Regions from separate parts of the Streptomyces sp. NPDC046831 genome, predicted to be linked through region 1. Evidence: riboswitches for the same ligand, from Rfam matches in the RefSeq annotation. Region 1 holds a riboswitch; the other holds the start of a gene.
The links. A riboswitch is a leader RNA that binds a small molecule or an ion and turns the genes downstream of it on or off. The one in region 1 is predicted to bind glycine.
Positions count from the first base shown of each region.

Region 2: linked by a shared signal. The riboswitch ahead of gcvP (aminomethyl-transferring glycine dehydrogenase) and the one ahead of gcvT (glycine cleavage system aminomethyltransferase GcvT) in region 1 are both predicted to bind glycine.

Region 1 is NZ_JBEYXZ010000036.1:39,315-45,866, forward strand. Features, by position in the region: gene ABZ920_RS25460 (AAA family ATPase) at 1-601, opposite strand, end outside; glycine riboswitch at 779-878, shown strand; gene gcvT (glycine cleavage system aminomethyltransferase GcvT) at 1,073-2,200, shown strand; gene gcvH (glycine cleavage system protein GcvH) at 2,351-2,728, shown strand; gene glyA (serine hydroxymethyltransferase) at 2,744-4,006, shown strand; gene ABZ920_RS25480 (L-serine ammonia-lyase) at 4,169-5,536, shown strand; gene ABZ920_RS25485 (glycoside hydrolase family 25 protein) at 5,748-6,302, shown strand; partial or broken gene ABZ920_RS25490 (NAD(P)-binding domain-containing protein) at 6,452-6,552, opposite strand, start outside.
Region 2 is NZ_JBEYXZ010000024.1:100,690-107,241, reverse strand. Features, by position in the region: gene ABZ920_RS20915 (MerR family transcriptional regulator) at 1-387, shown strand, start outside; gene ABZ920_RS20910 (bifunctional nuclease family protein) at 473-946, shown strand; gene ABZ920_RS20905 (MerR family transcriptional regulator) at 1,265-1,948, shown strand; gene ABZ920_RS20900 (DNA polymerase IV) at 2,156-3,619, shown strand; gene ABZ920_RS20895 (PRC-barrel domain-containing protein) at 3,541-3,912, opposite strand; glycine riboswitch at 4,036-4,130, shown strand; gene gcvP (aminomethyl-transferring glycine dehydrogenase) at 4,305-6,552, shown strand, end outside.

The DNA of each region.
Region 1 (6,552 bases):
GTTCGGCGGCGCGCAGCAGGCGCTCGGCGGCCCTGCGGTGGCGCAGGAAGGCGTACCGCGAGACGCCGCGGCCGCGCTCGCGCTGGCCGGCCAGGGCCGCGGCGGGCGGGACGTCGAGCAGCACCAGGTGCAGCGTGCCGCCGCGGCGGCGGGCGGCGCGGGCCAGCCAGTCGCGCACCCAGGCCTGCGTCCCGCAGTCGTGCACCACGACCCCCTCGCCGGTGCGCAGGGCGCGGCGCAGCCCCGTGTAGTGGGCGAGCCGGACGAGGGGCCGGTAGACCGCGTACGGCAGGAACCGCGCGAGCCGGTCGTCGAAGCGGTCGCGGGTGTCCTGGGAGTCGATGCGCCTGCCCCGCACCGCCCGGCGCATCAGGGTCGACTTGCCGCTGCCGGGCAGGCCGGTCACCACGACGAGGTCGCGGGGCCCGAAGAGCAGGGCGCGCGGACTGCGGCCGGCCCGCCGGCGCAGATCGCGGACGACGGGCGCGGGGCGCTCGCCGGCCCGCGCGCGGGCCTGGGCCGCCCGGCGCCCCGGCAGGGCGAATGCCCGTTCGGGCAGCGCGAGTGGCGGAGCCGTGGCGCGTGCCGTGGTGCTGTTCACCGTGATCGCCTCCCCTGGGGTGGTCACAGATCCCCTCCCCCTCCAGTGTAAAAAGAAGGTAATACCCGGTGTCTCGCGTTTTCGTGCGCGTACCGCCACAAGCCGGTTACAGATGCGGTCCTGCCAGGAGCGTGCGGGCCGTGCAATGATGTCCGCGCCAACTGCATACCGGCCGTTTGAATCCGCGCGGGAGAGTCCCCGGCAGCCGTTTCGCCGGGGCGCCGAAGGAGCAAGTCCCTCCCTTGAATCTCTCAGGCCCCGTTACCGCGCGGGCGAGGCACATCTGAAAAGCGGGCCGCCGGTGCGGCCCCACCCAAGGTGCAAGCCGTGACCCGGCCGCGGTTCCCTCCCGCGGACCGGCGGTCATGGCGAACCTCTCAGGTTCCGATGACAGATGGGGAGGAACGTTCCTCGCCCTGCCTCCGCCGGCTTCGCCCGCGCGGGGGACCCCCATCGCCTGGAGACCGACCGATGAGCAGTACCGAACCCTCACAGAAGCGCCGTACCGCGCTCGACGCGCTGCACCGCTCCCTCGGCGCCACGATGACCGACTTCGCCGGCTGGGACATGCCGCTGCGCTACGGCTCCGAGCGGGACGAGCACCTCGCCGTCCGGACCAGGGCGGGCCTGTTCGACCTGTCCCACATGGGCGAGATCACCGTCACCGGCCCGCAGGCCGCGCCGCTGCTGAACCACGCCCTCGTCGGCAACATCGCCTCCGTCGGCGTCGGCCGCGCCCGCTACACCATGATCTGCCAGGAGGACGGCGGCATCCTCGACGACCTGATCGTCTACCGGCTCGGCGAGAGCGAGTACCTGGTCGTCGCCAACGCCTCCAACGCCCAGGTGGTGCTGGACGCGCTCACCGAGCGGGCCGCCGGCTTCGACGCCGAGGTGCGCGACGACCGCGACGCCTACGCCCTGATCGCCGTGCAGGGACCGCAGTCCCCCAGCATCCTGAAGTCGCTGACCGACGCCGACCTCGACGGCCTGAAGTACTACGCCGGCCTGCCCGGCACGGTCGCCGGCGTCCCCGCGCTGATCGCCCGCACCGGCTACACCGGCGAGGACGGCTTCGAGCTGTTCGTCGCCCCGGCCGACGCGGAGAAGCTCTGGCAGGCGCTGACCGACGCCGGCGCCCCCGCCGGGCTGGTCCCGTGCGGGCTGTCCTGCCGCGACACGCTCCGCCTGGAGGCGGGGATGCCGCTGTACGGGCACGAGCTGACGACCTCGCTGACCCCGTTCGACGCGGGCCTCGGCCGGGTGGTGAAGTTCGACAAGGAGGGCAGCTTCGTCGGGCGCGAGGCCCTGCTGGCCGCCGCCGAGCGCGCCGAGAACGACCCGCCGCGCGTGCTGGTCGGCCTGGTCGCCGAGGGCCGCCGCGTCCCGCGGGCCGGCTACCCCGTCGTCGCCGGCGGCGAGGTGATCGGCGAGGTCACCTCCGGCGCCCCCTCCCCCACCCTCGGCAAGCCGATCGCCATGGCCTACGTCGACGCCGCGCACGCGGCGCCGGGCACCACGGGCGTCGGCGTGGACATCCGGGGCAGCCACGAGCCGTACGAGGTCGTGGCGCTCCCGTTCTACAAGCGCCAGAAGTAGGCACCGGCGGGCGGGGACCGCCACCGCGCGCCCGGCCGCCCGGCGGCCCCCGGCCACACGTGTGACACCGGGCACTTTCTCCCCGCTCACCAGCACCTTCGTCCCTCCCCCCGTCACGAGCACCGACCCGCGTACAGGAGAATTCACGCCATGAGCAACCCCGAGCAGCTGCGTTACAGCAAGGAGCACGAGTGGCTGTCGCCCGCCGAGGACGGCGTCGCGACGATCGGCATCACCGAGTTCGCGGCCAACGCGCTCGGCGACGTCGTCTACGCCCAGCTCCCGGAGGTCGGCACCCAGGTGGCCGCGGGCGAGACCTGCGGCGAGCTGGAGTCGACCAAGTCGGTGTCCGACCTGTACTCCCCGGTCAGCGGCGAGGTGACCGAGATCAACGAGGACGTCGTCAACGACCCGTCGCTGGTGAACTCCGCGCCGTTCGAGGGCGGCTGGCTGTTCAAGGTGCGGGTGACGGAGGAGCCGGCCGAGCTGCTCTCCGCCGACGAGTACGCCTCCCACACCGCCGGCTGAGGAAGACATAGCGACATGTCGATGCTGAACACCCCCCTGCACGAGCTCGACCCCGAGGTGGCCGCCGCGGTCGACGCCGAGCTGCGCCGCCAGCAGTCCACGCTGGAGATGATCGCCTCGGAGAACTTCGCTCCCGTCGCGGTCATGGAGGCCCAGGGCTCCGTCCTGACCAACAAGTACGCCGAGGGCTACCCCGGCCGCCGCTACTACGGCGGCTGCGAGCACGTCGACGTCACCGAGCAGATCGCGATCGACCGGGTCAAGGAGCTGTTCGGCGCGGAGTACGCCAACGTGCAGCCGCACTCCGGCGCCTCCGCCAACCAGGCCGCGCTCTTCGCGCTGGCCCAGCCCGGCGACACCATCCTCGGCCTGGACCTGGCGCACGGCGGCCACCTGACCCACGGGATGCGGCTGAACTTCTCCGGCAAGCAGTTCGACGTGGTCGCCTACCACGTGGGCGACGACGGCCTGGTCGACATGGCCGAAGTCGAGCGGCTGGCCAAGGAGCACCGCCCCAAGGTCATCATCGCCGGCTGGTCCGCGTACCCGCGGCAGCTGGACTTCGCCGCCTTCCGCCGCATCGCCGACGAGACCGGCGCCCACCTGTGGGTCGACATGGCCCACTTCGCGGGCCTGGTCGCCGCCGGTCTGCACCCGAACCCGGTGCCGTACGCGGACGTGGTCACCTCCACCACCCACAAGACGCTGGGCGGCCCGCGCGGCGGCATCATCCTGGCGAGGAAGGACTTCACCAAGAAGCTGAACTCCTCGGTCTTCCCGGGCTTCCAGGGCGGTCCGCTGGAGCACGTCATCGCGGCCAAGGCGGTGTCCTTCAAGGTCGCCGCCTCGGACGAGTTCAAGGAGCGCCAGCGCCGGACGGTCGAGGGCGCGAGGATCCTCGCCGAGCGGCTCACCGCGCCGGACGCCCGCGAGGCCGGGGTGAACGTCCTGTCCGGCGGTACGGACGTCCACCTGCTCCTGGTCGACCTGCGCGACTCCGAGCTGGACGGACAGCAGGCCGAGGACCGCCTCCACGAGGTCGGCATCACGGTCAACCGCAACGCCGTCCCGAACGACCCGCGGCCGCCGATGGTCACGTCCGGCCTGCGCATCGGCACGCCCGCCCTGGCGACCCGCGGCTTCACCGCCGAGGACTTCGCCGAGGTCGCGGACGTGATCGCCGAGACCCTCAAGCCGTCCTACGACGCCGAGGCGCTCAAGGCGCGGGTGAAGGCGCTGGCCGACAAGCACCCGCTCTACCCGGGTCTGAACCGGTAGGACCCGTTCGCCGGGCACCGCGCACACTGGACCGTGGGCGCGGTGCCCCTCGCGCGCCCGCCGGCACCCGGCGCCCACCCCGCGCCGCGGTGCCGCCGCCGCACGTCCCGCACACCCGTACGCGGTGCCCACCCCGCACCATCCCCGCCCTGAGGAGTCACCGTGGCCATCTCGGTGTTCGACCTGTTCTCGATCGGCATCGGCCCGTCCAGCTCCCACACGGTCGGCCCGATGCGCGCGGCGCGCATGTTCGCCCGCCGGCTGCGCAACGAGGACCGGCTCCCCTCCGTCGCGTCGCTGCGCGCGGAGCTCTACGGCTCGCTCGGCGCGACCGGGCACGGCCACGGCACGCCGAAGGCGGTGCTCCTCGGCCTGGAGGGCGCCTCGCCCCGGACGGTCGACGTGGAGAGCGCCGACGAGCGGGTGGAGACCATCCGGACCACCGGCCGGATCAGCCTGCTCGGCGAGCACGAGATCCCCTTCTCCTTCGACGACGACCTCGTCCTGCACCGCCGCAAGGCGCTCCCCTACCACGCCAACGGCATGACCCTGTGGGCGTACGACGCCTCCGGGGCCGAGCTGCTGAGCAAGACCTACTACTCGGTGGGCGGCGGCTTCGTCGTCGACGACGACGCGGTCGGCGCGGACCGGATCAAGCTCGACGACACGGTCCTGAAGTACCCCTTCCGCACGGGCGACGAGCTGCTGCGCCTGACCGAGGAGACCGGCCTGTCGATCTCCTCGCTGATGCTGGAGAACGAGCGCGCCTGGCGCACCGAGGAGGAGATCCGCGCGGGCCTGCTGGAGATCTGGCGGGTCATGCAGGCCTGCGTGCAGCGCGGCATGACCCGCGAGGGCATCCTGCCGGGCGGCCTGCGGGTGCGCCGCCGCGCGGCCGTCACCGCACGCCAGCTGCGGGCCGAGGGCGACCCGCTGGCGCACTCCATGGAGTGGATCACGCTGTACGCGATGGCGGTGAACGAGGAGAACGCGGCCGGCGGCCGGGTCGTGACCGCCCCGACGAACGGCGCGGCCGGCATCATCCCGGCGGTCCTGCACTACTACATCAACTTCGTGCCGGGCGCCGACGAGGACGGCGTGGTCCGCTTCCTGCTCGCCGCGGGCGCCATCGGCATGCTGTTCAAGGAGAACGCCTCCATCTCCGGCGCCGAGGTCGGCTGCCAGGGCGAGGTCGGCTCGGCCTGCTCGATGGCCGCGGGCGCGCTCGCGGAGGTCATGGGCGGCACCCCCGAGCAGGTGGAGAACGCCGCCGAGATCGGCATGGAGCACAACCTCGGGCTGACCTGCGACCCCGTCGGCGGGCTGGTCCAGATCCCCTGCATCGAGCGCAACGGGATGGCCGCGGTGAAGGCGGTCACGGCCGCGCGCATGGCGCTGCGCGGCGACGGCTCGCACAAGGTCTCCCTCGACAAGGTCATCAAGACCATGAAGGACACGGGCGCCGACATGTCGGTCAAGTACAAGGAGACGGCCCGCGGCGGCCTAGCCGTGAACATCATCGAGTGCTGAGACCCTGCGCGGAGGGCCGGAAGCGGCGGCTGCGGTCGCCGCCGCCGGACGGCCGGTGAGGCCGTCGGTGCCGCGCCCGGGGACCGCCCGCGGCCGGACCGCGGTGGAGTGGTACGGGTGTTCGGGCCGCCGGCAGGGATCGGCTGGGGCGGGACGGGGCAGAAGACCTACACCAACTCCTTTTCCCCCACGGCACTTTCAGGGAGTTCCCATGCTTCGCGGCATCGACGTGAGCGCGTACCAGTCCTCCGCCTACGACACGGACGGTCTCTCCTTCGTCTTCATCAAGGCGACGGAGGGCCGCAGCTACGTCAACCCCAAGCTCGCCGCCCAGACGAAGCGCGGCCGCGACGCCGGTCTGGTCGTCGGCTTCTACCACTTCCTGTGGCCGGGCAACCTCACGGCCCAGGCCGAGTACTTCGTCTCCAAGGCCCCGGAGCGGGCCGGCGACATCCTCGCGGTGGACTGGGAGACCACCGGTGACGGCACTCACGCCTCGAACGCCGAGAAGGACCGCTTCATCCGCAAGGTCAAGGAGCTGCGGCCCCACCACCGGGTGCTCCTGTACTGCAACCGCCACTTCTGGCTGAACGTGGACGACACCTCCTACGCGGGCGACGGCCTGTGGATCGCCGACTACGTCACCGCGGGCAAGCCCCGCATCAAGGCCCCGTGGCGCTTCCACCAGTACACGAGCGATCCCCACGACAAGAACGTGGCCGCGTTCTCCACCCGCGCGGCCCTGCGCGACTGGGCGACTCCGTAGGGCGGCCACAGGGGCGGGACGACCGCCGCGGTCGGCAGCAGCCGGACGTGCCCCGGTGGGGGCCGTGCTGCCCGCCCGGCCCGCACCGTCCGCCGGCGACCCTCCTGCACCGCGTCCGCCTCCCGGGCGGACGGCTCGGGACGCCGGCCTTACGCCCGCCAGTCCGCCGTGCGCTCCGGGGAGGCCTCGGCGAGGGCGCGGGTGACCTCGGCGGTGCCGGCCTGCAGGCCGTAGACCGGGGTGCCGGGCT
Region 2 (6,552 bases), on a different contig from region 1:
GTCCCCGAGACGCCGACGGCGGCCCGGATCGGCCGGGCCGAGCTGCTGGCCGCCGCCGGGATCGAGGCGGGGGACCTCGAGGAGTGGGAGTCGTACGGGCTCGTCACTCCGCTGGCGGACGGGGTCTACGACGCCGAGGCGGTCACGGTCGCCTCGCTCGTCTCCGAGCTGGGCCGTCATGGGATCGAACCCCGGCACCTGCGGGTGATGAAGGCGGCCGCCGACCGTGAGGCCGGGCTCGTCGAGCAGGTGGTGGCACCGCTGAGGCGGCACCGCAATCCGCAGACCAGGGCGCACGCCGAGGCCCGTACCAGGGAGCTGGCCGAGCTCACGGCGAGGCTGCACGCGGCGCTGGTGCAGACCGCGCTCGGGGTGCGGCTGCCGTGACCGGGGCGGGACGGTGCGGCCGGGATCGGCCACCCGTTCCCGGCCCGACTACCCAAACCTTGCGACCACGGCCTAGGGTTGCTGTGTGAACGAGCTCGATGTCGTAGGTGTCCGGGTCGAAATGCCCTCCAACCAACCGATCGTGCTCCTGCGTGAAGTGGGAGGCGACCGCTACCTCCCCATCTGGATCGGGCCGGGGGAGGCGACGGCGATCGCCTTCGCCCAGCAGGGCATGGCTCCCGCGCGACCACTGACGCACGACCTGTTCAAGGACGTGCTGGAGGCCGTCGGGCAGGAGCTCACCGAGGTACGCATCACGGATCTGCGCGAGGGTGTCTTCTACGCGGAGCTGGTGTTCGCGAGCGGGGTCGAGGTGAGCGCCCGCCCGTCCGACGCCATAGCGCTGGCCCTGCGCACCGGGACGCCGATCTACGGCAGCGACACGGTGCTCGACGACGCGGGTATCGCGATCCCGGACGAGCAGGAGGACGAGGTGGAGAAGTTCCGCGAGTTCCTCGACCAGATCTCGCCGGAGGACTTCGGCACCAGCAACCAGTAGAACCAGCAGGTCGCCGCACGCCCGGGGCGTACGGCCCCGACGGGCGTGGGCGGGGGCTGGAGGGAGGCGGTCGTCCGGGCGCCGGTTTCCGGGTGGGACCGGGCAGGGCTCGGGCGGGCGGACGTCCGTCGGCACATGCCACTGGTCTGGTGGTGTTCCGCGGCTCCGGCCAGGGCATTCGGCTAGCCTTTCCCCGCGGTGGGGTTCGGGAAACCACTCTTAGGGTGATTATCACTCGGCGTGCCGAGTGTGGCGATCGTTGACGCGCCCCTGGTGACTGCCTACCGTCGAGAAGGCAGGTCGAGGACGGAGGTCGGCGTGGGAAGCAGCGGCGACGGTACGGCTGGGGGTGCCCCCGGACGCGGTGTCGGGGGAAGCGGTCCGTACCCTCCTCCCAGCTCTCGGCCCCGCCCCGGCTGGGGGCACGCCCAGCACGGCGGTGCGGCCGACCGCGCTCCGCAGCGACCGACGGCCGTGCCGAGCAGCGGAGGGGCGACGTCCATGGCGTCCGAGGAGATCGGCTACCGCGGCCCGACGGCCTGCGCGGCCGCCGGCATCACCTACCGGCAACTGGACTACTGGGCGCGCACCGGTCTCGTCGAGCCGAGCGTGCGGCCCGCCTACGGATCCGGCACGCAGCGCCTGTACAGCTTCCGCGACGTGGTCGTGCTCAAGATCGTCAAGCGCTTCCTCGACACCGGGGTGTCCCTGCAGAACATCCGCACCGCCGTCCAGCACCTGCGGGAGCAGGGTTTCCACGACCTGGAGCGCCTGACGCTGATGAGCGACGGCGCCACGGTGTACGAGTGCACCTCGCCCGACGAGGTCCACGCACTGCTCCAGGGCGGCCAGGGCATCTTCGGGATCGCCGTCGGCGTCGTCTGGCGGGACGTGGAGAACGCGCTGTCGCAGCTGCACGGGGAGCGCGTCGACACCGGGGAGACGCTGGTCGGGCACAACCCGGCCGACGAACTGGCCCGCCGGCGCAACAGGGCGGTCTGACGCGGGTCGGCCGGGTAGCCGGTCCGCCTGGCTCGCCTCGTGGGGCCGCCTGGCTCGCCTCGCCGGTCCGTCGGGCTCGCGGCGGATCGAACGCCGCCCTCCGGTGGTCACCGGTCCTCCGGCTCTTCCTCCGCTCCTGAGCGTCCCGGCCCGCCGGGGTGTGCCCGGGATGCGGTGCTGTCAGTGGCGTGGTGCAGCATCGGAGGTGTGAGAACCGCGCCCACGATCCTGCACCTCGACATGGACGCCTTCTTCGCCTCGGCGGAACAGGCGTCCAAGCCGAGCCTGCGCGGGAAGGCCGTGGTCGTGGGCGGTCTCGGGCCGCGCGGTGTGGTCGCCACCGCGTCGTACGAGGCGCGGGTCTTCGGGGTGCACTCGGCGATGCCGATGGCGCAGGCGCGGCGGCTGGCGCCGAACGCCGCGTACCTGGTGCCGCGCTTCGCCTTCTACCGGGCGATCAGCGAGCAGGTGATGGGGCTGCTGCGGGCGCTGTCGCCGCTGGTGGAGCCGCTGAGCCTGGACGAGGCCTTCGTGGACCTGGAGGCCGGGGGAGCGGCGTGGGACGCCGAGTCCGCGCGGGCGGTGGGCACGAAGCTGCGCGCGGACATCCGGGCGGTCACGGGACTGACGGGGTCCGTGGGTCTCGCCGCATCCAAGATGCTCGCAAAGATCGCCTCCGAGCAGGCCAAGCCGGACGGCCTGGTGCTCATCGAGCCGGGCACCGAGCGCGCCCTGCTCGAACCCATGCCGGTGCGGACCCTGCCGGGCGTGGGGCCTGCGACGGGCGACCACCTGCGGCGGGCGGGCATCCACACGGTCGGCGAGATCGCCGAGGCGGGCGAGGACGAACTGGTCCGGCTGCTGGGGAAGGCGCACGGGCACGCGCTGTACGCCATGGCGCTGGCGCACGACGAGCGGCCCGTGGTCGCCGAGCGGGAGGCCAAGTCGGTCTCGGTCGAGGACACCTACGACGTCGACATCCACGACCGCCTCCGGGTGGGCCTCCAGGTGCAGCGGCTCGCCGACCGGTGCGTGCGGCGGCTGCGCGGGGCCGGGCTGTCGGGCCGGACGATCGTGCTGAAGGTACGGCGGTACGACTTCTCCACGCTGACCCGGTCGGAGACCCTGCGGGGACCCACCGACGACCCGGCCGTCGTCCGGGAGGCGGCCGCCCGGTTGCTGGACTCGGTGGACACCACGGGCGGGGTGCGGCTGCTCGGCGTCGGGGTCACGGGGCTCGCCGACTACACGCAGGAGGACCTGTTCGCCCAGGCGGCCGGGGTGCGCGAGGCCGGACTCGCGGAGGAGCCGGCGGAGCAGGAGCCGTCGCAGGAGCAGCCGGAACCCGGTGAGCGGCGCTGGCCCGCGGGACACGACGTGCGCCACGCGCTGCACGGGCACGGCTGGGTGCAGGGCAGCGGCCTGGGCCGTGTCACCGTCCGGTTCGAGACGCCCTACTCCGCACCGGGGCGGGTGCGGACGTTCCGGGTCGGCGATCCGGACCTGGAGCCCGCGGATCCGCTCCCGCTGGTGCCGCGGGGACCGGGTGAGGAGGGCGGTGGGGTCTCCGCGGGGCCGGACGGAGCCGGCGCTCAGGTCTCCTCGGAGCCCGCCAGCTTGCCGAACTCGTGGTCGGGGACCGGGGGAGCGGAGGCGACGTCGAGGCCGTAGTGGTGGTACAGCTGCAGTTCCTGCTCGGGGGAGAGGTGACGGCCGACGCCGAAGTCGGGGGCCTCCTTGATCAGGGCGCGGTCGAAGGGGACGCGCAGGGTGCCCTCGACCAGTTCGCTGGGCGCCAGGGGCACGAAGGCGTCCCGGGAGAACAGGCCCGTGCGTATCGCCGCCCACTCCGGCACCCCGGTCGCGTCGTCGAGGTACACCTCGTCCACGGTGCCGATCTTGTTGCCGTCGCGGTCGAACGCCTTGCGTCCGATCAGATTGCGCGGGTCGATTTCGGTTCGCACGGGCCCTCCACAGCGTCGCGATGGTTCGCACCTCATCCGTAAGCACTACGAAAGAGCACAATCGTCACGGCGGCCACTCGAGGGCCCGGCCGGCGGGCCCGCTGGTAGGCTGGCAGCGGCTGCTGACCCCGTGCGGGAGAGTCCTCCGGTGACACCGGAGGCGCCGAAGGAGCAAATCCTCCCCGGAATCTCTCAGGCCCACGTACCGCACGGACGAGGTCACTCTGGAAAGCAGGGCGGGTGTCGACGGCGTCCGCCCTCACCGACGGTGAAAGCCGGAGCCCTCGGGCGACCCGGTGAAGCTCTCAGGTCGAGATGACAGAGGGGGAGGCCGTCCGGGCACCCGTGCCGTGGTGCCCCCGAAGGTCGCGTCAGACCAGGAGGCCTCCGCAATGACCGCCCATCGCATTCCGCTCTCCGAGCTCGAACAGGGTACGCCCTTCGAGCAGCGCCACATCGGCCCCGACCACGAGGCCCGGGCCAAGATGCTCGCGCAGGTCGGCTACGGCTCGCTGGACGAGCTCACCGCCGCGGCGGTCCCGGACGTGATCAAGAACGCCGACGGGCTCGCCCTGCCGGGCGCGCGCACCGAGGCCGAGGTGCTGGCCGAGCTGCGCTCCCTCGCCGACCGCAACCAGGTCCTCGGCTCCATGATCGGCCTCGGGTACTACGGGACGTTCACCCCGCCCGTCATCCTGCGCAACGTCATGGAGAACCCGGCCTGGTACACCGCCTACACCCCCTACCAGCCGGAGATCTCCCAGGGCCGCCTCGAGGCGCTGCTCAACTTCCAGACGATGGTGGCCGAGCTGACCGGCCTGCCGACCTCCGGCGCGTCGCTGCTCGACGAGGGCACCGCGGCCGCCGAGGCCATGGCGCTGTCCCGGCGCATGGGCAAGAACAAGAAGGGCCTGTTCCTGGTCGACGCGGACGCGCTGCCGCAGACCATCGCCGTCATCCGGACCCGGGCCGAGCCGACCGGCGTGGACGTCGTCGTCGCCGACCTGAGCGAGGGCATCCCCACGGAGATCGCCGGCCGTGACATCAACGGGGTGCTGCTGCAGTACCCCGGCGCCTGTGGTGCGGTGCGCGACCTGAAGCCGGTCATCGACCAGGCGCACGAGCTGGGCGCGGTCGTCACCGTCGCCGCCGACCTGCTCGCCCTCACCCTGCTGAAGTCCCCCGGCGAGCTCGGCGCCGACATCGCCGTCGGCACCACCCAGCGCTTCGGTGTCCCGATGGGCTTCGGCGGGCCGCACGCCGGCTACATGGCGGTGCGCGAGAACTTCGCGCGCAGCCTGCCCGGCCGCCTCGTCGGCGTCTCCGTCGACGCCGACGGGCACAAGGCCTACCGTCTCGCGCTGCAGACCCGCGAGCAGCACATCCGCCGCGAGAAGGCGACCAGCAACATCTGCACCGCCCAGGTGCTGCTCGCCGTGATGGCCGGCATGTACGCGGTGTACCACGGCCCCGAGGGCCTGCGGACCATCGCCCGGCGCACCCACCGCTACGCCACGCTCCTCGCCGCGGGTCTGCAGGCGGGCGGGGCCGAGGTCGTGCACGGCGCGTACTTCGACACCGTGACGGTCAGGGCCGAGGGCCGTGCCGCCGAGATCGTCGCCGCGGCCCGCGACCACGGCGTCAACCTGCGCCTCGTCGACGCCGACCACGTGTCGGTCGCCTGCGACGAGACGACCACGCGGGCCCAGCTGGCCGTCGTCTGGGGCGCCTTCGGCGTCCAGGGCGACGTCGAGGCGCTGGACGAGGCGGCCGCGGACACCCTTCCGGACGGCCTGCTGCGCACGGACGACTACCTGACCCACCCGGTCTTCCACCAGTACCGCTCCGAGACGGCGATGCTTCGGTACCTGCGCCGGCTCGCCGACCGTGACTACGCGCTCGACCGCGGCATGATCCCGCTGGGCTCGTGCACCATGAAGCTCAACGCGACCACCGAGATGGAGCCGGTCACCTGGCCCGAGTTCGGGCAGCTGCACCCCTTCGCGCCGGCCGAGCAGGCCGAGGGCTACCTCACGCTCATCCACGAGCTGGAGGAGCGTCTCGCCGAGGTCACCGGCTACGACAAGGTCTCCCTCCAGCCGAACGCCGGTTCGCAGGGGGAGCTGGCCGGTCTGCTCGCCGTCCGCGGCTACCACCGCGCCAACGGCGACGAGCAGCGCACGGTGTGCCTCATCCCGTCCTCCGCGCACGGCACCAACGCCGCCAGCGCCGTGATGGCGGGCATGAAGGTCGTCGTCGTCAGGACCGCCGACGACGGCGAGATCGACGTCGAGGACCTGCGGGCGAAGATCGAGCAGTACCGCGACGAGCTCGCGGTGCTGATGATCACCTACCCGTCCACGCACGGTGTCTTCGAGGAGCACGTCGCCGAAATCTGCGCGGCCGTGCACGACGCCGGCGGCCAGGTGTACGTCGACGGCGCGAACCTCAACGCGCTGGTCGGGCTGGCCAAGCCGGGCCACTTCGGCGGCGACGTCTCGCACCTCAACCTGCACAAGACCTTCTGCATCCCGCACGGCGGCGGCGGTCCGGGTGTCGGCCCGGTCGGTGTGCGCGCGCACCTCGCCCCGTACCTGCCCAACCACCCGCTGCAGCCGGCCGCCGGCCCGGAGACGGGCG